3 regions of the Paenibacillus sp. GCM10023252 genome follow, and region 2 is predicted to be linked to each of the others. Evidence: riboswitches for the same ligand, from Rfam matches in the RefSeq annotation. Region 2 holds a riboswitch; each other region holds the start of a gene.

Region 1 (10,355 bases), on a different contig from region 2:
CGGTCTCCAGCACATTGCCCATCTCGGAGCAGATGTCGCCGAAGGAGCCAGCCTTGATCGCTTCAAGCATATTGGGCACGGAAGGATGCTTCTTCAGCTCATTCGCTCGGAGACGGCCATATACGTCCGCAGTCGATACATTAATCGGCGGCTTGGCTAGCACTACCCAGCATTGAGGCGGGTTGTCGATCCGCTCCAGCTTCTCACCGCGCCCGGTCGCAAGCGCGGTTCCCCCCGTTACGCAGAAGGGCACATCCGAACCAAGCTCGGCTCCGAGCTCGCACAGCTCCTGCTCAGGTATATTCAGCTGCCACAGCCGGTTAAGCCCGCGCAGCGTTGCTGCAGCATCACTGGATCCGCCAGCGAGCCCGGCGGCTACCGGTATTTTTTTGTCGAGATGAATGTATACTCCCTTGCGCACGTCATAGCGGTCCTTGATCAGCTTGGCTGCTTGGAACGCTAGATTCTTCTCATCGAGAGGGATATATCCCGCTTGGCTTGAGATAATAATCGTATCGCGAGGGAGCTCTTCCATCTCCAATCGATCGGCTAGATCCACCATGGTCATAATCATCTCGACCTCATGGAAGCCATCCTGGCGCTTGCGCATGACGTCAAGCAGCAGGTTTATTTTTGCAGGAGCTTTTTCGTATATTTTCATCTCTACGTCCACCCGTTCGTTCGTTAGCATATTGCCCATTATAACAAACAGACTGAATAAAAGCTAAGAAATGAACAGGCAGCCGCTGCCGCTGTTCGTCTCTTAGCTTCTGTGGGTTGGACCTCTTGTAAGCCTAAGGATTGTTGGTCTTATTCGCCGCTGCCTGCTCCGCGAGCTGAATCGCCCGCTTCACCATATTGCCGGCATCCTTCGCCCTTATACCTCCCCAGCCTTCTTCCTGAACCGTGTTGTAGAATCCAAGATCCTTGGCCAGCTCGTACTTGAGCTGTTCCGACATGACACTGCGCCTTCTTCGGCTCATCTTAACCCTCCTAGTGTAGGACATTCGCTCGTGCAGCATGTACCTGAGGCTACCCGTAGTATGCGCGGTTAACGAGGTGGACATGCAAGGAAGGAACCTCGCTCATGGGGGGACAAAAAAAAGAGCACAGAATGTCTCTGCGCTCGGAACAGCCTTGTTCAGGCTATATATAGATTCTGTTATTGAATATGGGTAATACGGACTTGACCTTCGTCGTTGCACACGGTCACTTCCACCGATTCCGTCAATATATCGGCATAACTGTAGGAGACGCGCTTGAATGCATGCTGCTCCTGATCCAGCTTGACAATGAAAACAGATGGGTAGATTTCTTCCAAGACACCGGTACGTTCGATGGTCTTTCGCCGGCCACCGTTAGCTCGAAGACGAATTTTGGAACCTACGTGAGCTTCCAAGTTGCGTTTAATCTCCAACAGCGCATTTTTTGCCATTGTCCACTACCACCTCTTTCCTTGTCCATTATAACCAATAGGAGAGGGGTTGTCAAACAAAGCAAAATATTATATCAGTAGGGTGTTCGGGTTGTCAACGGTGTTTTCGCCCATTTTTATAAGCCGATGTATTTTTTGGCTAATAAGAGGCATATTATCAAGTTGTCCTGCGTATAGAAGCGAGCGTAGTGGCTGCCGGGGTGACCTTAGACTTAGGCATTCCTACCCGATGACGTCCTAACGTCTCTATGCCTCCGACTCCGTCCACTCCGCTAATTGTGCCATGAATAACATCAGCCAGGTTAATCGTCTCCCGGATAGAGGTGTAGCTTGCCTTAATTGCGATGTATACGGGATCCAGAGCGTGGATGAGAATGCGGCCAGGTGAGCTCGCGAAGTTCGCTCCTGTCTGGAGCAATGCTTCGAAGTGGGACTGGCAAGCGCCGGCTACGATTATCAGACCATCACGGTTCTTCTCGTAGTCTCTGGCGACTCGGACCGCATTTACGAAGTTCTGTGAATTCTTGTAGCTGGAGAGGCTGAGCAGGTCCTCTTGCCTCCGGTTCTTAAGCACACCATCATGACCCGTAATGACGACGATATCGGGCCGGAACTGGGGTAGTAGCCGGTAGAGCATATCGGACATCTGTGATTCATGGGCATGTATGCCATGTGCAGGCACTCTCATGCTGGAGTAGAGCTGCATACTTTTCTTTAAGTAATTATTGTCGCCATCCAGATGCAGTACCTTGCCTGGTACCTCGAAGTAGGGCTGCGTCTGCTGCAGCGCTACCCGTATCTCTTCTTCCGTCTGCTCAGACTGCAGCTCTCGCTGCTTGTGCATACGCTTCATCGACTCGTTGACCTTAATTCGCACTTGCTGCGATGCGCTCGTGTATTCCGGATCACGAACGACTGACAGGTCGGGTATTGGAGAATCCGCAAGCAGGCGGTAATCCGTTCCTTTTAAGACTGCATGGGTTTGCTGGATTGCTTCGATACGGAACAGCACGTCACCGCCGTACGATTTGCGGACGACCAGGTCCCCTTGTTTCATGGGCATATCACCTCTTCTCGTCTATCCTATGGAAGGACGAGAAGTTTGGTGAACACTTCACGACCAGAACGAGCAAGAAGCTGTTCAGCAGCCTATAGACTGATGAACAGCTTCTGAACTCCGTTACCCCCAGCCCTTGGCCAGGAATGCCCGGCTAATGACGGCGAACTCTTCAAGAGACAAGGTCTCACCCCGGCGGGTTGGATCGATCCCAGACGCCGTCAGCAGCTCTGTAAGCGCTTCACGGTTCTCCTTGCCTACAAGACTGGTCAAGTTGTTCGCAAGCGTCTTACGGCGCTGTGTGAAGCTTCCCTGCACGATTCGGAAGTAATGGTCCTCATCTGGGACCTCTACGGCCGGTGTGTCCCGCAGTGTTAGCTTGATGACGGCTGAATCTACATTCGGCTGTGGAATGAATACGGTGTGAGGGACGATGCAGACGAGCTTCGGCTCACAGTAGTATTGAACGGCGACGCTAAGGCTGCCGTACTCCTTCCCGCCTGGCTTCGCTGCCATGCGCTGCGCCACTTCCTTCTGAATCATGACTACGATATTCTCCAAGGGAAGACGCTCTTCAAGCAGCTTCATCAGGATCGGCGTAGTCACATAGTAGGGCAGATTCGCGACGACACTGACTCGCTCTACCTTAGAGAACTGCTCTTGGAACAGCTGCTTCAAGTCGAGCTTCAGCACGTCGCCGTGGATAACCTCAACATGTGGCTGTTCGGCCAGTACATCTCTAAGTATCGGGATAAGTCGCTGGTCAATCTCCACCGCAGTCACCGTACCCGCTTCCTCCGCAAGCTGCTGGGTGAGTGCTCCGATACCCGGCCCAATCTCCAGCGCGCCCTTGGACTTGTCGAGCTCGGCTGCCGCTACAATGTTATGCAATATATTCTGGTCAATCAGGAAGTTCTGCCCCAGACTCTTCTTGAAGGAGAATCCGTACTTCGCTATGATCTCCTTCGTTCGCTTCGGTGTACCTACTTCAGCTGCCTTCATGCTCTCTCCCCCTGTTCCATCTCACGCAGCGCTTCCGCGAACTCTTCCTTGGAGATGCGGAAGCTTGTACAGCGCTTATAGAACTGCTTGCCATTAGCATATCCGATTCCGAGCAGCTTACCCATCCGCAGCCTGCGGTCAGCGGCCTGTGGGTGTACGATGAGACCTGCATCCATGAGATGCTCCCACGTAATATCCCCTGAACCTTCCGGCGCTTCCGTTCGAACATCCAGCAGAGCTTGCCTAATGGCTTCAGGTGAAGCATTCTCCACGCCGATATCTCCCTTGTACAACGCCTGCTCTTGCGGAAGGAACGCATGCTTGCAGCCCGGCACCCGCCTCGCGACAATCTTACGGATACGCTCACCGGCATGATCCGGATCTGTGAATATAATAATGCCCCTGCGCTGCTGGGCCAGCTCGATTCGGCGAAGCACATCTTCACCGATAGCCGAGCCATTCGTCTCTATCGTATCGGCCTCTACGGCTCGCTTAATCGCTGTGGTGTCATCCTTGCCTTCGACGACAATGATCTCCTTAATCACCAAGACCATTCCTTCCTTGTAACATGCAAAAAGAAGAGGCGTTGCCTCTCCTTATCATGGCATATTTGGCTGACAAATACGTATGAATAATTCACAAGCAGAATTGACTTCTCTTCTTCTCGAAGCCTATCCCCGCTCTAGCTTGCACTTGGCTTATTCGGACCTAGGACATAGACCGTGAAGCCCTTCTTCCTGCCGAACTTATTGGCATACTTGGTACTATCGAAGTACACGTCAATCTTGTTGCCCTTGACGGCACCGCCAGTATCCTCAGCGCGGCGGAAGCCTATTCCTTCGATATACACCCACCAGCCAAGCGGAATGACCTTAGGGTCAACCGCAATGGTACGGCCTTCCTGAACTCTTGCACCTGAAGCAGTAATGCCATAGCCCGGATGATTCACATCCTTGCCTGTACTTGCTACACCGGCCGAATAAGCGGTCAGTGTTACGTTCTTAATAATCTTCTTCGCCTTGAAAGTACGTCCGCCCTTGGTCATGGAGGTTGAACTTGCAGAGAGCACCTGAATCTTAGGCTGCTCCTTCTTCGTACCAATAGCAACGACCTGATTGACAGCGGCTGCGGATACGACCTTGTTCACTAATCTCTCCGACACGAGAACTCCATCCTCGTATACTTTCTCAACTTGTTCAACGACGGTTCCTTCTTTGCCGGTTTGAACCAGCTTCTCTTTGCCATGGGCAAGAGTAGAATCTTGTTTCTTCACGACAGTGAATGGAACTTTCCGCTGTGTCTCAGACACACGGGTATCCACTCGTACAACCGAGACCGTCATATTCGGCTCAATGGCTGTGCTGAGGGATGGGCTTATCTTATCTTGACTACGAACAGGAATATTGGATTCCTCGATCGCTGCCTGCACTGTCTTCTCTGTCGTGTACACCGTCGATGTCTTGCCGTCAGCCTTCACTAAGACAGCTACCGCATGGGTTACTTCGACTCGGTCTCCATCCTTCACTGTTGCATTCAGCGGGAGAGATACCTTGTCATGCGGTCCTATCGTGATAGCTTGTTCATCCAGTAGGCGTTGCAGGACCCATTGCTTAGTCTTCACAACGGTCTCTTGTCCATTCACTACTACGGATACGCTCTTATCAGCCGATCCGTACAACAACACCAAAAACATGAAAGTCATAGCGATTGAGATAATGGCACTTAGTAGAACCAAACGCAAATTCTCATGCTTCCATCGCAATGCGTTGGACATGCTGGATGATCGTTTCCCATGGGTCTCCTTCACTTGAGTAATGCCCACTTCATCGGTCCTCCTTCATAGCCTCGCCGCCGTGTGTTACGCATGATACATGACGCGACTATTGGTTTATTAGCGTGCAAGCACGCTTTCCAGGTACATAACCCTGCCCATACCTCCATGAATAACCCTATGTCGACGCTTTACGAGTTATTCAAAAATAAAAGAAGCCTTCGACAGAGGATCTGTTTCGTGGCTTCTCGGGTTGACACACGAGATTCATGGAAATGGATGCACGAGTTGATCGCTCTCTATAGACGCTTACGAGGTTAGCTGTCGGGTTCGGGCGAGAGAGCTGCCCTATCTGTTCCACATGTCCGTCCGGTCATAGACAGTAGAATCAGAATTCACCCCAAGAAGAATTCATGTGTTCACGTGCTGAGAAGGGTTCATTCCCTTGCTCGGATTATGTACACTTGGTTCCCCCGCTCTCCAATTCGGAGATTAAGCGTGACTGGAAATACAATACATTACTGATGTCCTGAAATGAATCATACCTTCCCTAGCCCTAGGTTGTAAAGATGCGATAAAATCCGATATTCACGAAATTTTAGGAAATCCATGCAATAAAACGCTGATTTTATGGGCAAAAATTAGTTTTATCGCCGGAAAGGTCTCAATTCCTCTTGATCTGAAGGGCTTTCACACAATACCAAAACAATTTTTTCCGTTTTCGGTTGTTATTTTTGCTATCTCTTCCAGAGATTTTCCTAATATTTCAGCTGCAGCCTCTGCGACGAGAACCACATAGGAGGACTCGTTCCTCTTGCCTCTTTTTGGATGAGGAGCCATATATGGGCTGTCCGTCTCGATTAATATTCGGTCAAGCGGAACCTTCCCGAGCACTTCCTTGGGAACTCTTGCATTCTGAAAAGTAAGGGGTCCGCCGAACGAAATATAGAAGTTCATATCGAGGCATTGCTTCGCGGTCTCCCAGCTGCCTGAGAAGCAGTGCATGACTCCCCCGACCTCCTCCGCATGCTCCTCCCGAAGAATGCGAACGACATCCTCATGCGCATCTCGGTTATGAATGACGATTGGCTTCTTCACCTTGCGGGCCAATCGAATCTGTTCTCTGAATACGCGCTGCTGAACATCCTTCGGGGAGGTATCCCAGTGGTAATCCAGGCCAATCTCCCCAATCGCCACAACCTTAGGGTGGGCACACAATTGTTCAATCCACTCCAGATCCTCAGGCTTCATGTCTATACTGTCTACTGGATGCCAGCCAACTGCCGCGTAGATGAAGTCATACTGCTCAGCCAGCTCCAATGTGGTCGGTATGGTATCTCGATTGAATCCTATATTGATGAGATGGCTGATGCCAGCTTCTGTTGCTCGAGCGATGATCTCCTCACGTTCGCCGTCGAATTTCTCCGAATCGAGGTGCGTATGGGTGTCCATGAATGAATAAGTCATGCGGGCATTCCTCCTGCTTATGAAGCCATGATGGGAAGCTGATTGAGATCAGCTTATCTGTTCTTATAGTAGCAAACCTTCTACCCGATTCCAAAAAGAGCCCGTATTCGTCCATCCAGCTTGTCCTTGGCTGCCTGAAGCGGCTCCTCTGGATAATAGAGGTGATAACGGCCTTGATGCAAGCCGGTTATGGAGCGGATAATGTCAGATTTTGCTGAGATTTCAGCGGTTCGATCTTGTCCGTCCAGCAGCAAAATCGGGGCTTTTTCTTTTTTATCTTCTTTATTCGAGTCTGGTCGATAGACATCGTAAGGCAGGTCAAATGGGAAGTCAATCTCCATATGATAGTCTGGATCAAGGCCGATACGCAGCCATTGCCTTGCAATCTCAGCCAACAAGGTTTCATCCGGCTCTTCAATGGTTATATACTTGTACAACCGTCTGTCTAAGAATCGGCAGCATAAGTCCGATAATAGAGGGTCTCTTTCCTCTGACCATTCCATGAAGGCTGTCTGAATGAGCGCCTCGTCGAGACGGTAATAATCTTGTGCGGATAGGGTCTGCCGAATCAGGCTGTCAATCGGTCTCGCCATCCATCCGAAGGTATAGCCCTGTTCGGTTAACTCCTTCGCTCGGCGGAAGATCTGCCTGAGTATAATCTCAGAGCTCCTTGTCACCGGATGGAAGTATACCTGCCAATACATCTGATATCGGGACATGAGATAATCCTCCACCGCATGCATCCCCGACTCCTTCACAACGATCTGGCCTTGATAAGGGCGAAGTACCCTTAGAATTCGTTCCAGATCGAAGGTTCCATAGTTAACCCCCGTATAGTAGGCGTCTCTGAGCAGATAATCCATGCGGTCCGCATCCATCTGGCTCGATACGAGGCTGATGACGATCGGCTTCGGATAAGTCTTCCGAATGACCGCAGCCACGCGGTCTGGGAAGTCCTCAGATACCTCTCGAAGCACCCGATTGATATCTGTTTCTTCTAATATAATACGGCAGGTCCACTCCTCGTGCTGAGTGTCGAATATCTCTTCTATGGAATGCGAGAAGGGTCCATGTCCAACGTCATGGAGAAGGGCTGCGCACAGCGAGACGAGCCTCTCTTCGCGAGGCCAATCCGGATAGCCGCTTCGCTCGAATTGAGAGATGATTTTACGGGTAATCTCATAGACTCCCAGGGAGTGAGAGAATCGGCTGTGCTCAGCGCCATGGAAGGTTAGGTATGAGGTTCCTAGCTGCCTGATTCTTCTTAATCTCTGGAACTCTTTTGTATTGATCAGATTCCAGATCGTCAGATCTTGTACATAGATATACTTGTGGACAGGGTCCTTGAACACTTTCTCTTCCGTAAGCGGCCGATTCATTGGTAATCACATCCCATTTGTTCAATTTTTCGACACACAATGTCGATTAAATGTCGAATAGTGTCGCATTATCATTTCCATTTCGTCGGATCTTGTTGTATTCTATAATAAGAATTTTAGCGCTTACTGTATAGTAAGACACTGAAAAAATAAGATTTTCACTCGTATTTTCATGGTTGACTAATCTGGTATAAGTTGGTATTATAGGTACTATAAAAAGAAAAACTATGTCGAATAGTGACGAATTTCACTTTGAGAGGGGAAACAATAGATTATGATGAAATCCACAGGTATTGTTCGTAAAGTCGATGAGTTAGGCCGTGTTGTTATTCCAATCGAGCTTCGCCGTACACTTGGAATCGGAGAAAAAGATGCACTGGAGATTTATGTAGACGGTGAGCGGATCATGCTTAAGAAATACGAGCCAGCTTGTATCTTCTGCGGCAATGCTGAGAACGTCTCCTACTTCAAAGGAAAAATTGTTTGTCACATTTGCTTATCAGAAATGCCTTCACCTGTGACAAAATAAACAAAATAGGTTATAATAAATTTACCGCACTTGTTAATTCTAACCTTTATCATACTCCTTGATGCCTTCCTGCGCTAGAACCCGGCCAGGAAGGTCTTTTTTTATACCCAGATTATCGATTCACTGCATTATAGACGTCCCGCTTCGGCAGTCCTCGTTCGACCGCGACCTTCTTGATGGCTTCCTTCCGATCCAGATTAGCTGCTTCATAGTGTGCCACATGAGCATCCAGTGTAAGCTCTGCCCACCAATCTCCAGCTTCCTCGATATATTGTTCACGCAGCTCTGTATAGCTCTCTGCCCCTTCTATAATGAGGCAATACTCTCCAAGCGGCTGATGCTCCTCTATGCGGATCATACACTCCTCTATCGTTCCTCGCACTGCTTCCTCATACCGCTTCGTTAATTCACGAATGATCGCTATGCGCCGATTGCCCAGCACCTCGAGCATGGCTTGCAGTGTCTTCCGAAGACGGTGAGGGGACTCGTAGAGCATTAAGGTGCCCTCTTGCTTGCGAAGCTTCTCGAGCCATGCTAGTCGAGTCTTGTTATCCCGTGGAGGGAATCCCGCGAACAGGAATCGCTCAGTAGGCAGTCCTGACATGATCAGGGCCGACAGTGCCGCATTCGCGCCCGGAATAGGGACGACAGCAATTCCCTGTGCTACTGCCTCAGCTACTAGATCTGCTCCTGGGTCCGAGATAGCTGGCAAGCCTGCATCGCTCACAATAGCGATGGAGCGGCCTTCAAGCAGCAGTCTAATAAGCTCTACACCGCTGGACTGCTTATTGTGCTCATGGTAGCTCACCAGCTTGGTCGGAATCTCGAAGTGGGTGACCAGCTTCCGCGTCTGCCTCGTATCCTCTGCGGCGATCACATCTACTTCCTTAAGCGTCCGAATGGCACGGAACGTCATATCCTCAAGATTGCCTATAGGTGTAGCTACTAAGTATAATATTCCACTTGTACGGCTTCCTTGATCCACATAGCTCTTCTGTACCGTCACCATCGCTAACCTTCAACCTGCCCTTCGCATATCGCTTCACATAACTCTTCACATGACTCTTCACTTAATTCTTAACAGAACTCATCAATAACTCGCTCGGTTCATTCGTAGATGATAATGGGAGGCAGCAGACGGAGCTCTGGCTTCCCGTCACGCATTGCTTCAATTAATACCATATTCGCTTCTCCGTCAGCTCGAGGATGGACGAACTGTAATCTCTTCGGCTCCAGCTTCCATCTGCGCATCGATTCGACAATGTCGAGGAGGCGTGCTGGCCGATGGACCATCGCTACCTTCCCGCCAGACTTAACTAGCTTAGCAGCAGCCTCCACTACGTCCTCCAGCGTACACAGCATCTCATGTCTGGCTATGGCATAATGCTCATTCTCATTCTGCTCCCCAGTCGTTACCTGCATATAGGGCGGATTCACCGTAATGGCATCGTACACTCCGTAACCGGCCGTATGCACATACTCCTTCAGATCTCCTTCCATAATATTGACTTGATGCTCGAGACCATTCAGCCGATTGCTCCTTCTCGCCATCTCCGCAAGTCTAGGCTGAATCTCCACCCCATCAATCTGAGCATTCGTTCTAGTCGTCAGCAGGAATGGAATAACTCCATTGCCCGTGCATAGATCTAATATTCTGCCCCGCTTCGGCACGCTAGCGAACTTGGACAACAAGACGGCATCTAGGGAGAAGGAGA
Region 2 (10,355 bases):
TCCGGTGTGCGGCATCGTGAAGGACGCGAAGCATAAGACGGCCCAGCTCATGCAGGGTGACCCGCCAGAGGTCGTGCCTCTGCCGCGCGACAGCCAGGAGTTCTATCTGCTGCAGCGCATTCAGGATGAGGTTCACCGGTTCGCGATTACGTTCCACCGCGAGCAGAGGGGCAAGTCGATGGTCGCTTCCCAGCTCGACTCCATCCCGGGCATCGGCGAGAAGCGGCGCAAGGCGCTGCTGAAGCACTTCGGCTCGCTGAAGAAGATTCGTGAAGCATCGGCCCAGGACTTCAAGCCGCTGTCGATCGGAGAGAAGCTGGCTGAACAGATTCTGCAGTCGCTTAGAGAACAGTCATAGGCAGGTCTCTCGTATGGCATACCAAAAAGCTCTGATTCGGGGTCATTCCACCCGAAACAGAGCTTTTTGTGAAATGAATAAGAGAGCTAGGCTGTCTGTGTGGTACCCTTCTTGGATCGCCAGTTCTTCATGACCCATGCGATGGGAACCGGAAGCACGAGGTAGAAGATGGCCGCAGCCACATTGGCCGCAGTCCCCATGAAGAGCAGCGAGGCAGCCATCAGGATGCTGTCCAGTATGGCGTGTGTGAATACGGCTGTGATGAATCCATATCGCAGGAACAGCCACGAGAAGACGAGACCAAGGATAACGAGCTCAATTAATCTGGTGGTTGATGGGAAGATCGGGTATGCAACATGTCCGAGCGCCCAGATCACTGACGGAATGAGAGCGGCAATCCACGGATTGCGCAGCCACTTGCGCAGCAGGCCGATGCCGAATAACCGATAGATGCTCTCCTCGGAGATTGCAGCGCACCAAGCAAGCAAGGGCATGAGCCAAGGGAGAGCCATGTTGTATGGCGATTGCGTAGCATCGCTCGTTGACCAAGCTCCTGTCACGAGCTGCAGCACGATCAGGATAATGGACTGCATGCCCAGCAGAATAATGGCGAACAGATAGGATAGCTTCATGCTCTGCCACACATGGTCCCCATAGCCGGGCTCGCCGAAGCGTGGCCACAATCGCTGTCCCGCAGCCCGCCATAGTCCATCTCCAGCGACGAGGGAGAAGTAGACTGCAGCACCGAATACAACGGTTGTAAGCACCGTGACGAACATCATGATGGCCATATACAGATCAGGATTAGTGCTCTCTCCAAGGGTGGAGCGCAGGCCGTCCGCCATGTTGAAGTTGTTCGCAATATAAAAGGCGAGGAAGAAGCCCGTGAGCAGCAGACCGCGCTGGAATGAAGTATGCTTACGGTACAAGATGGCATAGATGACAGCGAACAGGAACAGCACCCCTGTCATGACGAGGTAGCCCCAGACAGACAACAGATTCGCAATCGACTTCTGTTCCTCGACATAGGACACATAGTCGGAAGGAGCAACGAAGGCCGGCTTGTACTCCGTAACGAGCGGATCACCGCCAGTGGCCGAGGAAGCCGTACGGACCTTAATCTCTAGAGCAGCTTCGCCGATTCGATACCCAGCCGGGTACAGCATAATTGTGCCGTTATTCTGAACCTCGCTGCGCTTCAGCTCCTCTGCCCGGAAGCCTTGCTGGACGGCAAGCTCCTTGGCTGCCTTAAGGGCAGCGCTGCCTGTCAGCGGATTCCCTTCACCCTTAGGCTCCAGCAAGTGCCATGCGACGACTGTGCCGGTCTCCATATGGACATAGATATACCCGATGCCGCCGTCCTTCAGCTTCGATTCGACCTGATAGACATCGGTAGGGAATTGCTTGTCATATTGCTCGCTGTAATCACTTAGCAGCTTCTCCTTCGTTAAGTATCCATACACCATACTCTCGGATTGGTGAATCGTCTCCAGCTTCTCTGCTTCTTCATGCAGATTTTCCTGAATGAAGGCCGAGGCAGCCATCTCAGCCTCACCTTCGGTAATCAGCTTGGACGAAGCCGTTGATAGCGAGGGATCCGCAGCCTGCGGAACAATCTGAACAAGTATGAAAATAATAAAAGCAATCAGTCCGGCTATCCTGTACTTTTTCCACTCATCGGCCTGTATCGGCTGAAGCATGCGACCACCTCTGTTTTAATTTACGCTTAACATAACATAGTTTTTCATTCCTGATCCAATGAATCCGATGAAAAGAAGAGCATTGTTTTCATAAAAGCGAGAAATAACGACGTGAGGGGAGACAACCTCCTATAACTTCAAGTGTATGCCCGAATATGCACAAATTCCCCTTCATTTTATGATTCACACGATTTTGAACTAACCGCCAATAAGGATTATAATCGTTAACGTTACAACCAATTGAATAGCACAGCCGAATTTCCTAAGGAAAACGGGGGAACCATACTGTTGTTAGCAGCCAAGCATGGCCGCAGCAACATGGGGTGAATTTCGACAGGATCATATGAACCTGCTGAATAGGGCTGCCTTTCCAGGCCCGAATCCGTCAGCTAACCTCGCAGGCTGTATGGAACAGGACTCATCGCTTTAGCACTTGAGCATCCAGTGCTATTTTTTTGTGCTCTTTTTTGCCTACACATGACTACCGATAACCGATAACCGATGAGGAGATTGTACATATGAAGATGAACCTGAAGGTGCTGACATGGTCACCGCCGCGAATCCTGGTAACGGGCTTCGCCATCATTATCCTGCTTGGAGGGTTGCTGCTCTCCATGCCATTCGCCACTGCGAATGGGGAGGGAGTTCGGTACCTTGATGCGGTATTCACGGCTACCTCTGCGACCTGTGTAACAGGGCTCGTAGTCGTAGACACTGGGACGTTCTGGTCCATACCAGGCCAGATTATTATTATTACGCTCATTCAGATCGGCGGTCTCGGATTCATGACGATGGCCACCCTGATTGCTCTGGCGCTTCGCAAGAGAATCTCCCTCAAGGAGCGTCTTATCCTACAAGAGGCGATGAACCAGAGCAGCATGGAGGGCATTGTTAGGCTGATTCGCAAAGTCATATTTTACTCGCTGGCGATTGAACTAGCTGGAGCTATTTTGTTCACGATTCGCTTCGCTTATGACATGCCGCTGGACAGAGCAGTAGGCTTCGGATTTTTCCATGCTGTCTCCTTCTTCAATAATGCGGGCTTCGATCTATTCGGAGAGTATAGAAGCTTGACGATGTACGTTGGCGATCCGTTAGTTAATATCGTCTCCATGCTGCTAATTATTCTTGGTGGACTAGGGTTCATTGTTATGTCGGATCTGCTGGAGTTCCGGACGAAGAAGAAGCTGTCGCTGCACAGCAAGGTCGTCCTGACGATGACAGGTTCCTTAATTGCAATCGGAGCTCTCGTCATCTTCATCTTCGAATTCTCCAATGCCAATACACTGGGGTCCTTGAATTGGGGAGAGAAGATACTCGCTTCCTTCTTCCAATCGGTTACACCGCGTACAGCCGGAGCGAATACTCTGGACTTCACCGTGCTGAGACAAGCGACGCTCTTCTTCACCATCATCCTCATGTTCATCGGCGCTTCACCAGGCTCGACAGGCGGAGGGATTAAGACGACGACGTTCATGACACTGATCGGAGCTGTCATCGCTATGATTCGAGGCAAGGAGGATATCGTGCTGTTCCGTTACCGTCTAGGCAAGGACCGCATCTTCAAGGCGTTGACGATTACGATGCTGTCCCTCGCGCTCGTACTGTTCGTGACGATGATCTTGTCGACCACGGAGGATAAGGAGTTCATTAAGATTCTGTTCGAGACGACGTCTGCATTCGGCACAGTGGGGCTGTCTGCAGGAGTAACTCCTTATCTATCTGACGTAGGAAGAGTTATAATTGCGCTCACGATGTTCGCTGGACGACTCGGGCCCCTGACGCTTGCCTATGCGCTTGGTCCTAAGACGGAGAAGGAGCTATACCGGCATCCAGAAGGTAAAATTACAATTGGTTAGGAGCTTATATAGCTATGATTAAAGGTCATCAATTCGTTATCGTTGGACTGGGACGGTTCGGCTCAAGCTTGGGCAAGGAACTGGTCGAGCTTGGCTATGAGGTGCTTGGCATCGACCGGGATGAAGAGATTGTCCAAGAGATGAGCGAGGTGCTTACCTACACGGTATGTGCAGATGCAACGGATGAGGAATCGCTGCGTTCGCTGGGTGTCCGCAACTTCGACTGCGGTGTCGTCTCTATCGGCGATGATATTCAAGCAAGCATACTGACAACTATCCTGCTTAAGGATCTTGGTGTGAAGAAGGTTGTGGCTAAGGCCATCAGCGAGCTTCACGGGCGTGTGCTAGAGAAGCTTGGCGTCGACCGGGTCGTCTATCCCGAGCGGGATATGGGCATTCGTGTCGCTCATCAGCTCGTGTCGCCGAATCTGCTGGATTATATTGAGCTGTCTAAGGATTATACGATTGCAGAGCTTGCTGTTCCCAAGTGTCTCGATGGCAAGTCCCTGCATGATATTAACCCGCGGGCGCGCTACGGCTGCAGCATCGTGGCCATTAATAAGGCGAGCGGCATCATTATTGCTCCAACTGCGGAAGATATGCTCTCTGAGCGTGATGTGATGGTCGTCATTGGGACGAACGAACAGATTGAAGAGTTCGAAGAGGCTGTCATTCGTTAAGAGAGGATCGTGGTCATCAAGTGGTTACAGAAGCAACCCCGGTTATTCATCATATGGTACTGCTGTTCTTGCTTGTTCTGTGCTTCGGCATGCTGTCCGGAAGAATAGCGGCATGGCTGCGCCTGCCAGATGTAGCGCTGTTCATCGTCATGGGGATGGTGCTTGGGCAAGGACTTCACTTAATTAATGAGGGCAGCGCTTCAGTCGTGAATCAACTGGTGCTCACTGTAGGCTCGGTCCTCATTCTGTTCGATGGAGGCCGTAATATTAGTCTGCGAGGACTGCAGAAGGTGAAGTGGACGATATCGCTGCTTAGTGTCCCAGGTGTGCTGATTACTATAGCGGTAACAGGTGCGGCTATTCACTATCTGTTCGGAATAGAGTGGCTCTATGCGCTGCTCGCAGGCTCGGTCATCGCTTCAACCGATCCTGCTTCAATCATCCCGGTATTCCGTCAGGTTACGATACGGAAGAAGGTGAGGGAGACAGTAGAGAGTGAATCTGCCTTCAATGATGCAACGGGCTCCATTATTACCTTCGCTCTGCTCGCCGCGGTAACTGGTGAGTCGGCTCTTGAAGCGGGGCCCCTGCTGTGGGAGTTCGTGAGGACAGCTGCAGGAGGAATCTTGCTTGGAGCGGCCGTCGGAGTGCTTATCGTGCTGCTGGCTGTCCATCCGAAGCTTGGTATTCTTAAGGAGTATACGACCATCGCTATGGTCGTAACAGCTCTTGGAGCGTATCTCTTAGGTGACTATATTCATGTCAGCGGGTTCATGGCTACGTTCGTAGCGGGGCTTGTATGGGGCAATCCAGCCATTGTGAAGCTTAATCTTGAGGCACGGGAGCAGGAGCTCGTTCACTTCTCCGACAATATGACCGTTATTATGCGCATGCTTATCTTCGTTCTGCTCGGCAGTCAGGCCGATCTTGCACTCATGCTGGAGTACGGATTGCAGAGCCTTGCTGTCGTGCTGCTGTTCATGTTCGTTGCTCGCCCGCTCACCGTGCTTGCGAGTGCCCTTCCCGACAGAGCGGCGAAGTGGACAGGGCGAGAGCTGTTGTTCATGATGTGGGTAAGGGAGACGGGGGTCATTCCTGCGGCTCTATCCGGCATCATTATCGGAATGGGTGTGAAGCATGCGGACATTATCGCCTCAATCACTCTCATGGCCATACTGATGACCATATTGGTCCAGGCCAGTACAACCGCATGGGTCGCGAAGCGGCTAGGAATGGATGCAGAAGCTTAATATGGGAGAATAATAAGGACAGCGGCCTGCTGAAGAACCTAGAGGCAGCTGTCCTTGTCTATGTGTAGCCGCCCGATAGGAATCGTGGAAGCTCTTCCAGCCATCTTCGTACGACGGGGCCTGCTGAAGCTGAATCAGCATGAATGAGAGAGGTTGTCCGCTTCGTCTCCTCCAGCTCGGCCAGAGGGATGACGGCAAGATCATTATCATCCAGCAGCTGCGTCCTCAAGTACGACTTCGGAAGCAGAGTAGCCGCCCGGCATGTGTGTAGCAGTCGCAGGATGGCCTCGAAGGAGTCAATCTCCATTCGAACATCTGGCTGCAGCTCATACTTGTGGAACAGCTCGTCCGTCAATATCCGATACCAGGTCCCCTTGGAGAATAGAATCATAGGCATATCGTTCAGATCCTGAATAGTCAGCTTGCCTCGATCGGTCACGACTTGATTCCGAGGCAGCACCAGGAGCAGATGGTCCTCGAACAAGGGGACACAAGTGAGCTGCGTATCTTCAATCATCGACGCCACAATGCCAATGTCCGCCTTGCGGTCGCGTACGAGCGTAACGATCTCATGCGTCTTGCCTGTTATCGCCTTAATGTCGAACTCAGGATGAGCCGCCGTCAGAGACTGAATGAAGTCTGGCAGCGTCGTCTGAAGAGTAGTCAGGCTCGCGCCAATCGTCAGCGGTGTTCGGCCGGACTCCTTGTGTTCGCTGACCGCAGTAATATAACGGCGATGCAGCTTACGCAGCTCCAGGGCATAATCGTAAGTAATCTGCCCGACACGGGTCAGCTCCAGTCTCTTGCCGATTCTGCGGAACAGCTGAGCGCCGAGCTCTTCTTCCAGCTTCGCTATTTTACGGGACAGGGCGGGCTGTGACAGATTCAGTACAGCGGATGCCTTGTTCATACTGGACTGCTCCACAATCGCAGCGAATACTTGCATTTCCTCAAGCATGGGCAGATCTCCTTATATAATAGAAGAGTGAGAATCATAATCAACTAATGCTTATGTGAATTCGTTATAACAATCTATAAAAAATAAGCAATTCCATTATAAGATGAAAAGGAGTAGGATGTGAAGTGTGGCTAACTTGTGTCGACATTTGTTGACGAGGATTCGGGCTGGGGGTACAATGATTGATGGTTTGTTCATGGCTTGTCTTATAAGCGATTACACAGTGTTGAAAGGAGAACGAGAGCAGTATGAAAGGAAATTCGTATTATTCGAGGAAGCTTCATTCCCTCTTGGGAGTCATCCCGCTCGGCTTGTTCATCGTTGAACACGGCCTCACCAATTACATGGCATTCGAAGGCGGACCGGAGGGCTTCGATTCCGGAGTTAAGCTGCTGAACAGCCTTCCGCTCGTATGGGTGCTGGAGCTGTTCCTCATCTTCCTTCCGTTGTTATTCCACGGAATCTATGGGCTATACGTAGCCTACCAGTCCAACGTGAACACCGGGCAGTTCAAGTACGGCCGCAACTGGGCGTTCATGTGGCAGCGGATATCAGGCGTCATTACCTTCATCTTCGTGTTCTGGCATGTATACCAGACTCGCTGGCAGGTAGCGATTGGCAATGTGTCCCATGAAGAGCTAGGCTCTCATATGCACGAGATTGCGACGAATCCATTCTACTTCATCCTCTACATCATTGGAGTTATTGCTGCTGTATTCCACTTCAGCAACGGCATGTGGGCCTTCCTGGTCTCATGGGGCATTACCGTTGGACCTCGCGCGCAGAAGATCTCATCCTACATCTGGATGGGCGTGTTCGTTCTAGTTGCGGCGCTGTTCCTGCTGTCACTGGTTGCCTTCCGCGGAGATGAGTTCAAGGAAGCGGCAGCCGCAGCCTTGGCATGGTCGAACATAGGTTAGTACGAGTACAAGGAGCGATACGTAATGGCTAAGAATAAAATTATCGTAGTTGGCGGCGGGCTCGCCGGCTTGATGGCTACTATTAAGGCAGCAGAGGCAGGCGTCCACGTGGATCTGTTCTCCCTCGTGCCTGTGAAGCGTTCCCACTCCGTATGCGCGCAGGGCGGCATTAACGGAGCGGTGAATACGAAGGGGGAAGGCGATTCCCCTTGGGAGCACTTCGATGACACCGTATACGGCGGGGACTTCCTGGCGAACCAGCCACCCGTTAAGGCGATGTGCGAAGCAGCACCAGGCATTATTCACTTGATGGACCGGATGGGCGTTATGTTCAACCGTACACCGGAAGGCTTGCTTGACTTCCGCCGCTTCGGCGGCACGAAGTACCATAGAACGGCATTCGCCGGAGCAACGACAGGGCAGCAGCTCCTGTATGCGCTCGATGAGCAAGTACGCCGCTGGGAAGCTGCTGGTCTCGTAACGAAGTACGAGCACTTCGAGTTCCTTGGCGCTGTGCTCGACGATGACGGCATCTGCCGCGGCGTATCGGCACAAGACCTTCGCAGCATGGAGATTCATACGGTTTCTGCAGATGCGGTTATTTTGGCATCGGGCGGTCCTGGCATTATTTTCGGTAAGACGACGAACTCGGTTATTAATACAGGTACAGCTGCAAGCGCGGTGTATCAGCAGGGTGTGCACTACGCGAACGGCGAATTCATCCAGATTCACCCGACCGCTATCCCAGGGGATGACAAGCTTCGTCTCATGTCGGAATCAGCGCGCGGTGAAGGCGGCCGTATCTGGACATATAAGGATGGCAAGCCATGGTACTTCCTAGAAGAGAAGTATCCGGCTTACGGCAATCTCGTGCCTCGTGACATCGCGACTCGTGAGATCTTCAGCGTCTGTGTAGACGACAAGCTGGGCATCAACGGTGAGAACATGGTCTACCTCGACCTGTCGCATAAGGATCCGAAGGAGCTGGATGTGAAGCTCGGCGGCATCATCGAGATCTATGAGAAGTTCATGGGCGACGATCCACGTAAGATTCCGATGAAGATCTTCCCAGCTGTTCATTACTCCATGGGCGGTATGTGGGTTGACTACAACCAGATGACGAACATTCCTGGTCTATTCGCAGCAGGCGAGTGCGAGTATCAGTACCATGGCGCTAACCGTCTAGGTGCGAACTCCTTGCTCTCCGCCATCTACGGCGGTATGGTAGCAGGGCCTAAGGCTGTTGAATATATCAGAGGGTTGAAGAAGTCTGCTGAGGACATCTCTTCGGCTGTCTATGATCGTGAGAAGAAGCGTCAGACGGACAAGTATGAGGGTATCATCCACATGAACGGCACGGAGAATGCTTATGTTATTCATAAGGAACTCGGCGAATGGATGACGAACAACATGACGGTCGTGCGCTTCAATGACAAGCTGGAAGCAACCATTGGCAAGATTAAGGAACTCAAGCAGCGCTACCAGAACATTAATATTAATGACTCTGCTCGCTGGAACAATGCGAGCGTGGCGTTCACTCGTCAGCTGTGGAACATGATTGAGCTGTCCGAAGCGATGACGCTGGGTGCTCTGATGCGTAATGAGAGCCGCGGCGCTCACTACAAGCCGGAGTTCACAGAGCGTAACGATGAGGAGTTCATGAAGACGACGAAGGCGACTTGGACGCCGGAAGGACCTCAGATCTCCTACGAGGATATCGATGTCTCCCTGATTGCTCCGCGTAAGCGTGACTATACGACAGACAAGAAGAAAGGAGACTAACGACTATGGCTAATTCTGCAACAGCAACAGCAGCCAGTACGGTTGCCAAGACGGTCAAGTTCGTCATCACTCGGCAGGATTCACCGGAATCAGCCCCTTACACAGAAGAGTTCGAGATTCCGTACCGTGCGAATATGAACGTCATCGGCGGACTGATGGAGATTCAGCGTAATCCAACGAAGTCCGATGGGGCGAATACGGCTCCCGTCTGCTGGGAATCGAACTGCTTAGAGGAAGTGTGCGGCGCATGCTCCATGGTCATTAACGGCAAGCCTCGCCAAGCGTGCAGCGCGCTCGTTGACAAGCTGGAGCAGCCGATTCGCCTTGAGCCGATGACGACCTTCCCAGTCGTGCGCGACCTTGTCATTAATCGTGAGCGGATGTTCAACGCCCTGAAGCGTGTTAAGGCGTGGATTCCGATTGACGGCACCTATGACCTGGGTCCTGGACCTCGGATGGCGGAGACCAAGCGTCAGTGGGCGTACGAGCTGTCCAAGTGTATGACTTGCGGTGTCTGCCTGGAATCCTGTCCTAACGTTAACGACCGGAACAGCTTCATCGGTCCGGCAGCTGTCTCCCAGGTTCGCTTGTTCAACGCTCACCCTACAGGTGAGATGAACAAGGAAGAGCGTCTGGACGCCTTGATGGACGACGGCGGCATTGAAGGCTGCGGCAACTCGCAGAACTGTGTCCGCGCTTGCCCGAAGGGCATTCCGCTGACTACCTCAATTGCGGCTCTTAACAAGGATACAACCAAGCACCTGTTCAAGAAGTGGCTTGGCATGTAAGACGGAATATGTGACGTATTGGGAACGACCAGGCTTTAGGCCTGGTCGTTTTTTTAGTTT
Region 3 (10,355 bases), on a different contig from region 2:
AGATGGATACCGCACGCGGGGAGATTGAGGCGCTGCTAGCTCTGGGAGCTACTGCGAAGCAGGCGATGAAGAGATCGATTAGAAGAGGCGTTCGAGGAAGTATGATCCCGACCTTGGATGCGATGAAGACTGTCGGACTCGTCCAGCTTCCAGGGATGATGACGGGGATGATCGTAGCAGGTGCAGACCCGATCGAAGCGGTCAGGTACCAGATGCTCATCATGTTCCTGCTCGCTTCGTCAGCTGCCCTTACAGCGATGCTGCTTAGCTCCATCAGCTATAAGCTGTGGTTCAATGAGGAGCTTCAGCTCATCGAGCTGCCCGATAAGGATTGATGTTATTTCCTTCCTTTTGTCATACAACGACACATGTTATTCTGTACTTAGATTGTAGTAACGCCCGGAGGAGCCCAAGCCATTGATACGTACATTAGCGATAACGACTGACTTGATACTTAAGCAGGACCTGCCTCTGGAGCAGCTGACTGGACCGGATATCGATTGGTACTGGGTAGACTTCAATGCTCCTACTGAGGAGGAGGCTAAGCTGCTCAGCAGCCACTTCCACTTCCATCCGCTTGCGATTGAGGACTGTCTCCATGTGCTGCAGCGTCCCAAGGTCGATCATTATGAAGATATGCACTTCTTCGTGCTGCATGCAATCTCAGAGTCGACGCTGAAGGCCGCAGAGGTTGATATGTTCGTTGGTCCGAGCTATGTCGTCACATTCCACTATAATGAGCTGCAGGAGATGGATGAAGCATGGTCGCGCATCTGTGACAATGAGATTCTTCGCATTAACGGGCCCATCTACTGTGCTTACTTGGTCATGGACAAGCTGGTGGACCAATACTTCCCGAGCGTGCATTACCTGGAGGACCAGCTGAGCGAGATTGACAGCAATGAAGCGAATCTGCCGATCGAGGAGCTCATGAACCAAGTGTTCGAGATTAGGTCGAAGCTGCTCAAGCTGCGCCGAACGATTGTGCCGATGAGAGATCTGCTCTACCGAGTCGTCAACTCTCAGAGAATCGAAGGCTTGAAGGAGCATCATCTCTACTACACCGATATCTATGACCACCTGCTGAAGCTATCCGAGATGATTGAGCAGAACCGGGACATGACATCAGACATGCGCGACAGCTACCTGTCCATTAACTCCAATCGAATGAATCGCATTATGAAAACCTTAACCGTCATCACAACCATCTTCATGCCGCTAACCTTCATAGCCGGAATATACGGCATGAACTTCGTCTACATGCCTGAACTGACTTGGAAGGGGGGTTACTTCATCGTCATTGGAATTATGGCCATGATTGGTCTCATCATGTTCCTACTGTTCCGCAAGAAGGGCTGGTTCAAGTAGAACTAGAAGAATGAGGCATAGAATAGGGAAGACTCGAATAACCCCTTCTCATCATAGTCCGTTGTCCACGGAGGTTGATGTGCAGGGGTTACGATATGAGATAAAGCTTGGTCATAGAGCTGCCATTGCAGCTCGTGCCTGCATTCACAGTTCAGAGAATGCTCAGGCACACAGCCATACACACCTATCCCCTTCATTAAGCATCCACACCACATCATCCAGTCTCCTGGTCTGTCTTGATGAAGAACAGGAAGCTCACTCCAGCAGGTTCCTTCAGTGGTGGTCACCTTCAGAACAGCTCGGAAGCCTTGGTTGTTTAAGCAATGAGAAGGAACGACATAGCATTCAATGTGCGTAATGCGCAGTGGTTCATAACGAGAGTCAGGGACAGGCAGGGGTTCTGGTGAGGGCATAGCTAATCTGAACGTCATAACATCATCTCTCCTTTAGGGGTTCATCGCTTACGAGGTTAGCTGTCGGATTCGGGCCAGAGAGTCGCCCTACTGGAGACTAGCTCCAGATTCACCCCATGAACGATTACATCTCTATCGTTCGAGTTGGTTCCCCCGCTTCATTTGGTAAGAATTCAGCGATTTCAATTTCGTATGGACTTCGCCGTATATCATACTGCTGACCGCTAGGTTTGTCTAACCTCCCAATAACGGCCTTACCCGCTGTGAAGCCATATTTTTGGAATGATGCCTTTGGCAAGAAGCTAACGCAGCTAATTCTCAAAATAACTCGTTTATGCTCCGATTTTCTATGAATTCGAGAAGTCTGATTTCTCACTATTTTTTTGAACCTGCCTATTTTTATATTACTTATGAAATCGAGAGAAAAACCTATGAATTAGTAAGCATTCTAGAGTTTAAGAGTAGTGTAAGCGCTAGTTATGGACGGATTCAGCTGAAAATATGGCTAATATCCCCTCTATTCCTCCTAGACAGGTGAATCGCTTCAGGAGTAAGATTCGATTCATGGTTGACTCGGCTGGAACGATGTGAGAGTCGAACTAGTCTAGGCTGGAGTGTTCGTTCCGATTGGACACCATGGAGTCCGGTTGGAAGCAGGGTGTCTCTCACCACCCGAATTCGCAGGCTAACCTATTTTACGAATTTGCTAACAAAGTCTTTATCGCTTAATCCTGCAGGTTCAGTGCAGGAGCGGGGGAACCAACGAGCAGCAATCTTGTCATGAGATGCTGTTCATGGGGTGAATCGCTTGGCTTGCCGCCAAGCGTAGGGCGACTCTCACGCCCGAATCCGTCAGCTAACCTCGTAAGCGTACTCGGGAGAGGCAACATACATCGCGATTCTTCGCCGCAGCAGCTTTGCTGTGCCTTGAAGAAGCCGCGGGAGATGTTCCTCTATTCTCCTGCGGCTTCTTTTGTGTTGCCTTCTAACCATAGGAGGAATATCCGTTGGAGAGAGAATCCATCGTTGTAGCCGGATTCAATGAAGCCTGCAAGTATATCTTCGAGAGCAGCCTCGCCTTGAGCTGCAGATATATTCAATGCTGCAGGTCATGGACGTCGAAGCCCATTTATGTCATTACAGAGAGCTTTAATCCTAGAGCCATCTATCGGGGGCTTGGAGCAGATCATATTATTTTCACACGAACGGGCGAGGTTGGATTCTTGCTGAATGAATCTGAATCGGAATAACCCATAGAATAGGGAGGTCATTCTTATGATGGATGTGTACATGATAGGAACCTTGATCGTTAGCTTCATCCTAGTAGCAGGATTCCTGCATTGGTGCGGCAAGGTGGTAGAGGATGGAGGGGACACGCGATGATCTTCGTACTTGTAGTGACGGGATTGCTGTTCATCTACCTCGTCTACGCCTTAATTCATCCAGAGAAGTTCTAGAGCATAGGAACACTTGCGAAGCGGCCTTCAAGGCTTGTCATTACGATTAGGAGGAATATAGAATGGATGTCCTGCAGATTGCGATTGTTATCGCGATAATTATACTGCTGGTGAAGCCGGTGGGAACCTACGTGTATCACGTGTTCTCCAATGAGCAGAGCAAGCAAGATCGAGTATTCGGAGGAACGGAGAGAGTCATCTATCGCCTGCTTGGACTGAAGAGCAGAGCGGGGATGGGATGGAAGAAGTACGCGCTCAGCTTCGTCATAACCAACATTGTGCTGACCGCTGTCAGTTACTTGATTCTAAGGCTGCAGAACGCATTGCCTTACAACCCGAATGATATCGGTAATATGGAATCAACGTTGACCTTCAATACAGTCATCTCCTTCATGACGAACACGAACCTGCAGCATTACAGCGGTGAATCTGCGCTGACTTACTTCTCGCAGATGGCGGTCATCATGATGATGATGTTCACCTCCGCAGCAACCGGGTTCTCGGTAGCTATAGCCTTCGTAAGGGGAATTACGAGCAAGGGCAAGACAATCGGCAACTTCTTCGAGGACTTCGTGAAGGCACATACACGAATCTTCCTGCCGATCTCCTTCATCCTTACACTTGTCCTCGTGGCGCTGCAAGTTCCACAGACGCTAGATCCGACGCTTACGGTCAAGACGCTTGAGGGAGCGGTGCAGCAGATCGCAATAGGTCCCGTCGCCTCGCTTGAATCCATTAAGCATCTAGGGACGAATGGCGGCGGCTTCTTCGGAGTGAACTCCGCGCATCCATTCGAGAACCCAAGTCCGCTGACGAACGTGCTGGAGATTCTAGCGATGTGGACGCTGCCGGCAGCTCTCCCCTATACGTTCGGCTTGTTCGCTAAGAATAAGAAGCAGGGCTGGGTTATTTTCTCCGCGATGATGATCTTGTTCCTGGTGTTCCTGACTACGGTCTACACGGCTGAGAAGGCGGGCAGCCCGGTCATGAACGCTCTTGGCGTGGACGCTTCCCAGGGCAGTATGGAAGGCAAGGAAGTCCGATTCGGCATTGCACAGTCATCATTGTTCACAGCGGTCACGACCGCAGCGACGACGGGAACGGTTAACAATATGCATGATACCTTGACCCCTCTAGGCGGGATGGTTCCGATGGCGGAGATGATGCTGAACGTCGTGTTCGGCGGCAAGGGTGTCGGATTAATCAATATGCTCATGTATGCCATCCTCGGCGTGTTCATCTGCGGATTGATGGTGGGGCGAACCCCTGAATTCTTAGGACGCAAGATTGAGCCCCGAGAGATGAAGCTGATCGCCATCGCGATACTGGCTCATCCGTTCATTATCCTGGCGCCGACCGCGCTTGCCTTAATGACGGATGTGGGCACGGCGGCCATTACGAATCCAGGCTATCATGGCATCTCGCAGGTACTGTACGAGTATACGTCCTCCGCAGCCAATAATGGATCCGGCTTCGAGGGACTTGGAGACAATACGCCGTTCTGGAATATTACGACGGGACTAGTAATGCTCTTCGGCCGTTATATCTCCATGATTGCCATGCTCGGTGTAGCGGGCTCGCTCGCTTCGAAGCAATGGGTGCCTGAGACGATCGGTACGTTCCGCACGGACAATAAGCTGTTCACTGGTCTCCTGATCGGTACAGTACTCTTAATTGGCGCATTAACATTCTTGCCGGCGATTGTGCTTGGCCCAATTGCTGAACATTTGACACTCCGATAACGGACGGATGAGGTGAAGGATCAATGAGTTCTCCTAGACATAAGAAAAGCATGCTCTCCTCTGATCTGGTGGGCAGTGCGTTAAAAGATAGCTTCATAAAATTAAATCCAATCACGATGATGAAAAACCCGGTTATGTTCGTCGTTGAAGTAGGCACGGTAATCGTGCTGTTCATGACGATCTTCCCTGGATACTTCGATTCGGAGGACCGAATCGGCTTCAACCTGACGGTCTTCCTCATCCTGCTCTTCACCGTCCTCTTCGCTAACTTCGCTGAAGCATTGGCCGAGGGGCGCGGGAAGGCGCAGGCGGATTCCCTGAAGCAATCGAAGAAGGACATGAGCGCGAATAAAGTAACAAGCGCAGGAATTAAGGTCGTCTCCTCCACTGAGCTGCGCAAGGGTGACGTCGTTGTTGTGGCTGCTGGTGAGATGATTCCTGGGGACGGCGAAGTCATCGAAGGACTCGCTTCCGTAGACGAATCCGCTATTACCGGAGAATCCGCACCGGTCATTAAGGAAGCTGGAGGAGACTTCAGCTCAGTAACCGGTGGGACGAAGGTTGTCAGCGACCTCATCAAGGTGAAGATTACGAGTGAGCCGGGCGAGTCGTTCATTGATCGGATGATCTCGCTGGTCGAAGGGGCTAAGCGTCAGAAGACACCGAATGAGCTGGCCTTGAATACGCTGCTCACTTCCTTAACGCTAATCTTCGTTATCGTCGTCGTGACGCTCGGGCCGATTGCCGGCTTCGTGAACGTAGAGCTCGAGATTCCAGTGCTCATCGCTCTGCTCGTCTGTCTAATTCCTACAACGATTGGCGGATTGCTGTCCGCGATTGGAATTGCCGGGATGGACCGTGTCACCCAGTTCAACGTGCTGGCGATGTCCGGTAAGGCTGTTGAAGCCGCTGGTGATATTAACACGATGATATTGGATAAGACAGGTACGATTACATTCGGTAACCGGATGGCCAGCTATATGATTCCTGTCGGAGCAAGCGGACGCGAGACATTAGCCGCTTGGGCTGCGGTCAGCTCTCAGAAGGATGAGACGCCGGAAGGCCGCTCCGTGCTGGAATGGCTGAAGAAGAACAGTCTGAGCTATGATACGGCCCTCGGCGAGGGAGGGGAATTCATTCCCTTCCAAGCAGAGACTAGAATGAGCGGTATTGATCTAGCCGATGGTCGCAAGGTGCGCAAGGGCGCCGTCGATGCGGTACGCAAGTGGGTACAGGAGCAGGGCGGCAGCGTTCCGGGGGATCTGGAGCAGAAGTCGAACACGATTGCGACAGAGGGAGGTACTCCTCTAGCTGTTGCTGTAGATAAGGAGATCTTCGGGCTTATCTACCTGAAGGACACCGTTAAGCCAGGTATGCCGGAGCGATTCGAGCAGCTTCGCCGGATGGGTATCAAGACCATCATGTGTACTGGCGATAATCCGCTGACGGCAGCGACAATCGCCAAGGAAGCAGGAGTCGATGAATTCGTAGCGGAGAGCAAGCCGGAAGACAAGATTGCTCTTATACGCAGAGAGCAAGCGGAAGGCAAGCTGGTCGCTATGACCGGTGACGGCACGAATGATGCGCCGGCACTCGCACAAGCGGACGTAGGGCTCGCGATGAACAGCGGGACGATTGCAGCGAAGGAAGCGGCCAATATGGTCGATCTGGATTCGGATCCGTCGAAGATTATCGAGGTGGTCGCGATCGGGAAGCAGCTGCTCATGACGCGTGGAGCACTGACGACCTTCTCCATCGCCAATGACATTGCGAAGTACTTCGCGATTATCCCGGCCATGTTCATGATTGCCATTCCTGAGATGGATGCCTTGAACATTATGAATCTGGGATCGCCATTGTCGGCGGTGCTGTCGGCTCTGATCTTCAACGCCATCATTATCCCGCTGCTCATTCCGCTGGCGATGAAGGGCGTAGCCTACAAGCCGATGAGCGCGAATCGGCTCCTGAGCCGGAACTTGCTCCTATATGGCCTTGGGGGTGTCATCGCTCCATTCATCGGGATTAAGGTAATTGATCTCGCCGTCCACTTATGGATCTGATGCCATTCCATACGGATTCGATGATAGGAAGCGAATAGGAATCTAATGAACCGTAACTAACGAAGGGAAGAGATACGATGAATTCTACGTATGAGGATAAGGAGCCGTCAGGCTTATCAATATTATGGGTAGCAGTCCGGGCAAGTCTCGTCTTCATCATTGTGTGCGGCCTTATCTATCCCCTGGTCTCTACCGGAGCAGCTCAGCTGCTCTTCCCGAGCCAGGCGAACGGAAGCTTGCTGGAGAATGCAGCTGGTGAAGTGACAGGATCTGAGCTGATTGGGCAGCCGTTCACTTCACAGGAGTACTTCCAAGGGCGGGTATCCAGTATCGAGTACAACGGTGCGGGCTCGGGATCGAATAACTTCGCTCCCTCTAATCCGGCGCTGCTAGAGAGAACGAAGGCTTCTATTGACGAGTGGAAGAAGAACAATCCGGATGTTGTTATTGACAAGCTGCCGCTGGCACTCATTACGAACTCGGGATCAGGTCTAGATCCGCATATTACACCGGAATCGGCCGCCGTTCAGATTCCCCGTATCAGCAAGCTGACGGGAGTTGCGCAGGAGCAGCTTGAAGCGCTGGTTACTAAGCATACGGAAGGCCGGGATCTTGGTCTGTTCGGGGATAAGCGAGTGAACGTATTGAAGCTGAACCTTGCTCTTACCGAGCTGAGAGCGAAGTAAGACGGTTACCCTGCGTGTCTCGTGCACGCAGGGTATTATGCTGTTCAGGTTGCCTTGAGGGGGAGGAGGAGCTAGGATGGACATCCCTTATCGGCGTAAGTCGCCGGAAGAGATTCTACTGACGATATCTAAGCTGCACCTGGGCAAGCTTAAGGTGCTCATTGGCGCGGTCAGCGGCTCAGGTAAGACCTATCATATGCTGCAGGAAGGGCAGCAGCTGAAGCAGCAAGGCATAGATGTTGTCCTATGCGCAGTAACTACACTGCAGCGGCCCGAGACGGTGCGACAGGCTTCGGAGCTGGAGCGGGTTCCGATCATTCACTGGATGAAGGACGGAGCGGAGCAGAAGGATCTCAATCTGGAGGCTCTGCTGCTTCGCGATCCTGAAGTGGTGCTTGTTGACGGTCTTGCCCACCGCAACCGTCCAGGAGCGCAGCATGCGACGAGGCTGGAAGATATCCGCTTCCTCATGGCGCGGGGAATCTCCATCATCACGACCATTAACGTCTATGAGCTGGAAGGCGCTGATGAGATGGCTCAGCGATTGACAGGCATTCATGCTGACCAGACGGTTCCAGCTGACACGCTTGAACTTGCGGATGAAGTCAGATTAATTGACGTATCTCCAGAGACGATGCTGAAGAGACTGGAGGAGGGGGTGCTTGGCAGCGAGATGAATCCGGCTCTATCGAGGCGAGGTAATCTGGGAGTGCTGAGGGAGATCGCCTTAAGGCTCGTCGCCGAGGGAGTGAACGACTCCTTGGAGAAGCTGAGGGAAGAGCAAGGCCTCTCGGGGCCAGCAGGGGTTGCAGAGAGAATCCTCGTCTCTGCACAATACCACTGGAACGGCTCCCTGTATGTACGCAGAGGCCAGCAGATTGCCAGGAGATTGAATGGTGATATTGTTGTGCTTACCTTCGTGCATCCGAAGAAGCCGCTAAGCCGCGAACAGTTAACCTTCAAGCGCTCCATCGTGAAGCTCACTCAGAAGGTCGGGGCTGAGTTCGCAGAGGTTCCGCTTGCGAGGCGCAGAGCGATTCCATCACTGCTGGCGAAGTACGCCGCAGAGGAGCAGATTACCCGTGTGGTCATGGGGCACTCCAAGCAGAGCTGGCTGCAGCAGCTGCGCCAAGGCTCTATTGTGGATAGCTTGCTGCACAAGCTTCATGGGGTGGACCTATTCCTAATGGCTGACCGGGCGGAGCATGAGGGCGAGCGAATCCTGCCGGTGATGCAGAGGGAGCTTAACGAGCCTGGACAGTTCCGCCGGCTAAGCTCCGAGGAGCTGGCGGAGAAGGTGGACACGCTTCGCAGAGGCACCTTCAAGGTATACATAGGTGCTTCGCCTGGCGTAGGCAAGACTTACACGATGCTGCGTGAAGGTAATGTGCTGCTTCGCAAGGGCGTCGATGTAGTCATTGGATTATTGGAGACGCATGGACGCAAGGAGACGGCAGAGCAGGTAGGGAGCCTGCCCCTGATTGCGAGGAAGCAGATTGATTATATGGGGACGAAGCTCGAGGAGATGGATACGGATGCGATACTGGCACGTAATCCCGATGTTGTCCTTGTAGATGAGCTGGCCCATACCAATGTGCCCACGAGTGATCGAAGGAAGAGGTACGAGGATGTTATTCGTATATTAGAGAGCGGAATCTCTGTCATCTCTACTATTAATGTGCAGCATCTTGAGAGCTTGAATGATGCGGTCGAGCAGCTGACGGGAGTGCGCGTGAGAGAGACGGTGCCGGATGCCATCCTCAAGCTGGCAGATGAAGTCGAGCTCATAGACGTGACCCCGCAGATGCTGCAAGAGCGTATGCGTGACGGGAAGATCTACGCGATGGATAAGGTGGAGCAAGCACTCGGTGCCTTCTTCACCACAGGTAATCTCATCGCTCTTCGTGAGCTGGCGCTGCGCGAGATCGCTGACGATGTTGACGAGCGGCTGGAGGCGTGGGATCGCAACCACTCTCTGCGAGGTCCGCTTCGCAGGCGGGAGGTCATCTATGTTGCGGTTGCTCTGCAGTCCGACGGAGACCGGCTCATCCGGCGCGGGTTCCGCATTGCTCATCGGCTCAAGGCCGATTGGCATGTCTGTTATGTTCATTATGGAGGGCAGCTGACCGATCAGGAGAAGGTGAGCTTGGCTGCCTTAACCTCGCTAACTGAGCGGCTGGGGGGCATCTTCGAGTGCCGGGATGCGAACAATCGCAAGGGGATGCACAGAGCGCTGCTGGCCGGGGCTAATGCGGTGAAGGCGACACAGCTCATTATCGGCCACTCGCGCCGCTCCCTCTGGTATACGCTGCTCAAGGGAGACTTGACGCGCAAGCTGCTTCGTTCAGGCAGACACATGGATGTACTCGTCGTTGCAGACCGAGTGTTGAACAAGCAATGACGAACCATATCGTGAATGGCCAATGGTGAAGAGCACCCTCGCGGGTGCTCTGATCGTCATGCAGGCGCCTCTCTTTTTCATATGGGGTTCGGATTTAAGTGATGAACCCATACTTTTCATTTTTCGCTTGCATAAGCTATGGTGTGCATGAATCCTCTTTATGAAGACCCCTGTCTAGGACTGTCCAGGAGGTCTTTTTTTTTTCATGGGGGAATCTTATTAGAATAA

The links. A riboswitch is a leader RNA that binds a small molecule or an ion and turns the genes downstream of it on or off. The one in region 2 is predicted to bind cyclic di-AMP.
Region 1: it holds a riboswitch for cyclic di-AMP, as region 2 does, so the genes downstream of both, ACFO9Q_RS10290 (ubiquitin-like domain-containing protein) here and ACFO9Q_RS02310 (TrkH family potassium uptake protein) in region 2, are expected to answer to the same signal.
Region 3: it holds a riboswitch for cyclic di-AMP, as region 2 does, so the genes downstream of both, ACFO9Q_RS09200 (hypothetical protein) here and ACFO9Q_RS02310 (TrkH family potassium uptake protein) in region 2, are expected to answer to the same signal.

Annotation. Positions count from the first base shown of each region.
Region 1 is NZ_JBHSHW010000018.1:6,966-17,320, reverse strand. Features, by position in the region: gene ispE (4-(cytidine 5'-diphospho)-2-C-methyl-D-erythritol kinase) at 1-661, opposite strand, end outside; gene ACFO9Q_RS10315 (small, acid-soluble spore protein, alpha/beta type) at 795-983, opposite strand; gene veg (biofilm formation stimulator Veg) at 1,163-1,435, opposite strand; gene yabG (sporulation peptidase YabG) at 1,593-2,492, opposite strand; gene rsmA (16S rRNA (adenine(1518)-N(6)/adenine(1519)-N(6))-dimethyltransferase RsmA) at 2,616-3,494, opposite strand; gene rnmV (ribonuclease M5) at 3,491-4,039, opposite strand; gene ACFO9Q_RS10290 (ubiquitin-like domain-containing protein) at 4,177-5,316, opposite strand; cyclic di-AMP (ydaO/yuaA leader) riboswitch at 5,556-5,774, opposite strand; gene ACFO9Q_RS10285 (TatD family hydrolase) at 5,956-6,732, opposite strand; gene ACFO9Q_RS10280 (HD domain-containing protein) at 6,813-8,111, opposite strand; gene ACFO9Q_RS10275 (AbrB/MazE/SpoVT family DNA-binding domain-containing protein) at 8,386-8,640, shown strand; gene rsmI (16S rRNA (cytidine(1402)-2'-O)-methyltransferase) at 8,753-9,649, opposite strand; gene ACFO9Q_RS10265 (tRNA1(Val) (adenine(37)-N6)-methyltransferase) at 9,748-10,355, opposite strand, start outside.
Region 2 is NZ_JBHSHW010000002.1:111,249-121,603, forward strand. Features, by position in the region: gene uvrC (excinuclease ABC subunit UvrC) at 1-358, shown strand, start outside; gene ACFO9Q_RS02305 (CPBP family intramembrane glutamic endopeptidase) at 445-2,058, opposite strand; cyclic di-AMP (ydaO/yuaA leader) riboswitch at 2,300-2,477, shown strand; gene ACFO9Q_RS02310 (TrkH family potassium uptake protein) at 2,577-3,917, shown strand; gene ACFO9Q_RS02315 (potassium channel family protein) at 3,935-4,597, shown strand; gene ACFO9Q_RS02320 (cation:proton antiporter) at 4,618-5,847, shown strand; gene ACFO9Q_RS02325 (LysR family transcriptional regulator) at 5,906-6,805, opposite strand; gene ACFO9Q_RS02330 (succinate dehydrogenase cytochrome b558 subunit) at 7,054-7,725, shown strand; gene sdhA (succinate dehydrogenase flavoprotein subunit) at 7,750-9,507, shown strand; gene sdhB (succinate dehydrogenase iron-sulfur subunit) at 9,513-10,295, shown strand.
Region 3 is NZ_JBHSHW010000010.1:231,300-241,654, forward strand. Features, by position in the region: gene ACFO9Q_RS09185 (ABC transporter permease) at 1-335, shown strand, start outside; gene corA (magnesium/cobalt transporter CorA) at 418-1,368, shown strand; gene ACFO9Q_RS09195 (hypothetical protein) at 1,371-1,799, opposite strand; cyclic di-AMP (ydaO/yuaA leader) riboswitch at 1,812-1,970, opposite strand; cyclic di-AMP (ydaO/yuaA leader) riboswitch at 2,494-2,667, shown strand; gene ACFO9Q_RS09200 (hypothetical protein) at 2,789-3,031, shown strand; gene kdpF (K(+)-transporting ATPase subunit F) at 3,161-3,238, shown strand; gene kdpA (potassium-transporting ATPase subunit KdpA) at 3,301-4,980, shown strand; gene kdpB (potassium-transporting ATPase subunit KdpB) at 5,004-7,040, shown strand; gene kdpC (potassium-transporting ATPase subunit KdpC) at 7,118-7,726, shown strand; gene ACFO9Q_RS09225 (histidine kinase) at 7,803-10,127, shown strand; gene ACFO9Q_RS09230 (ArsB/NhaD family transporter) at 10,347-10,355, opposite strand, start outside.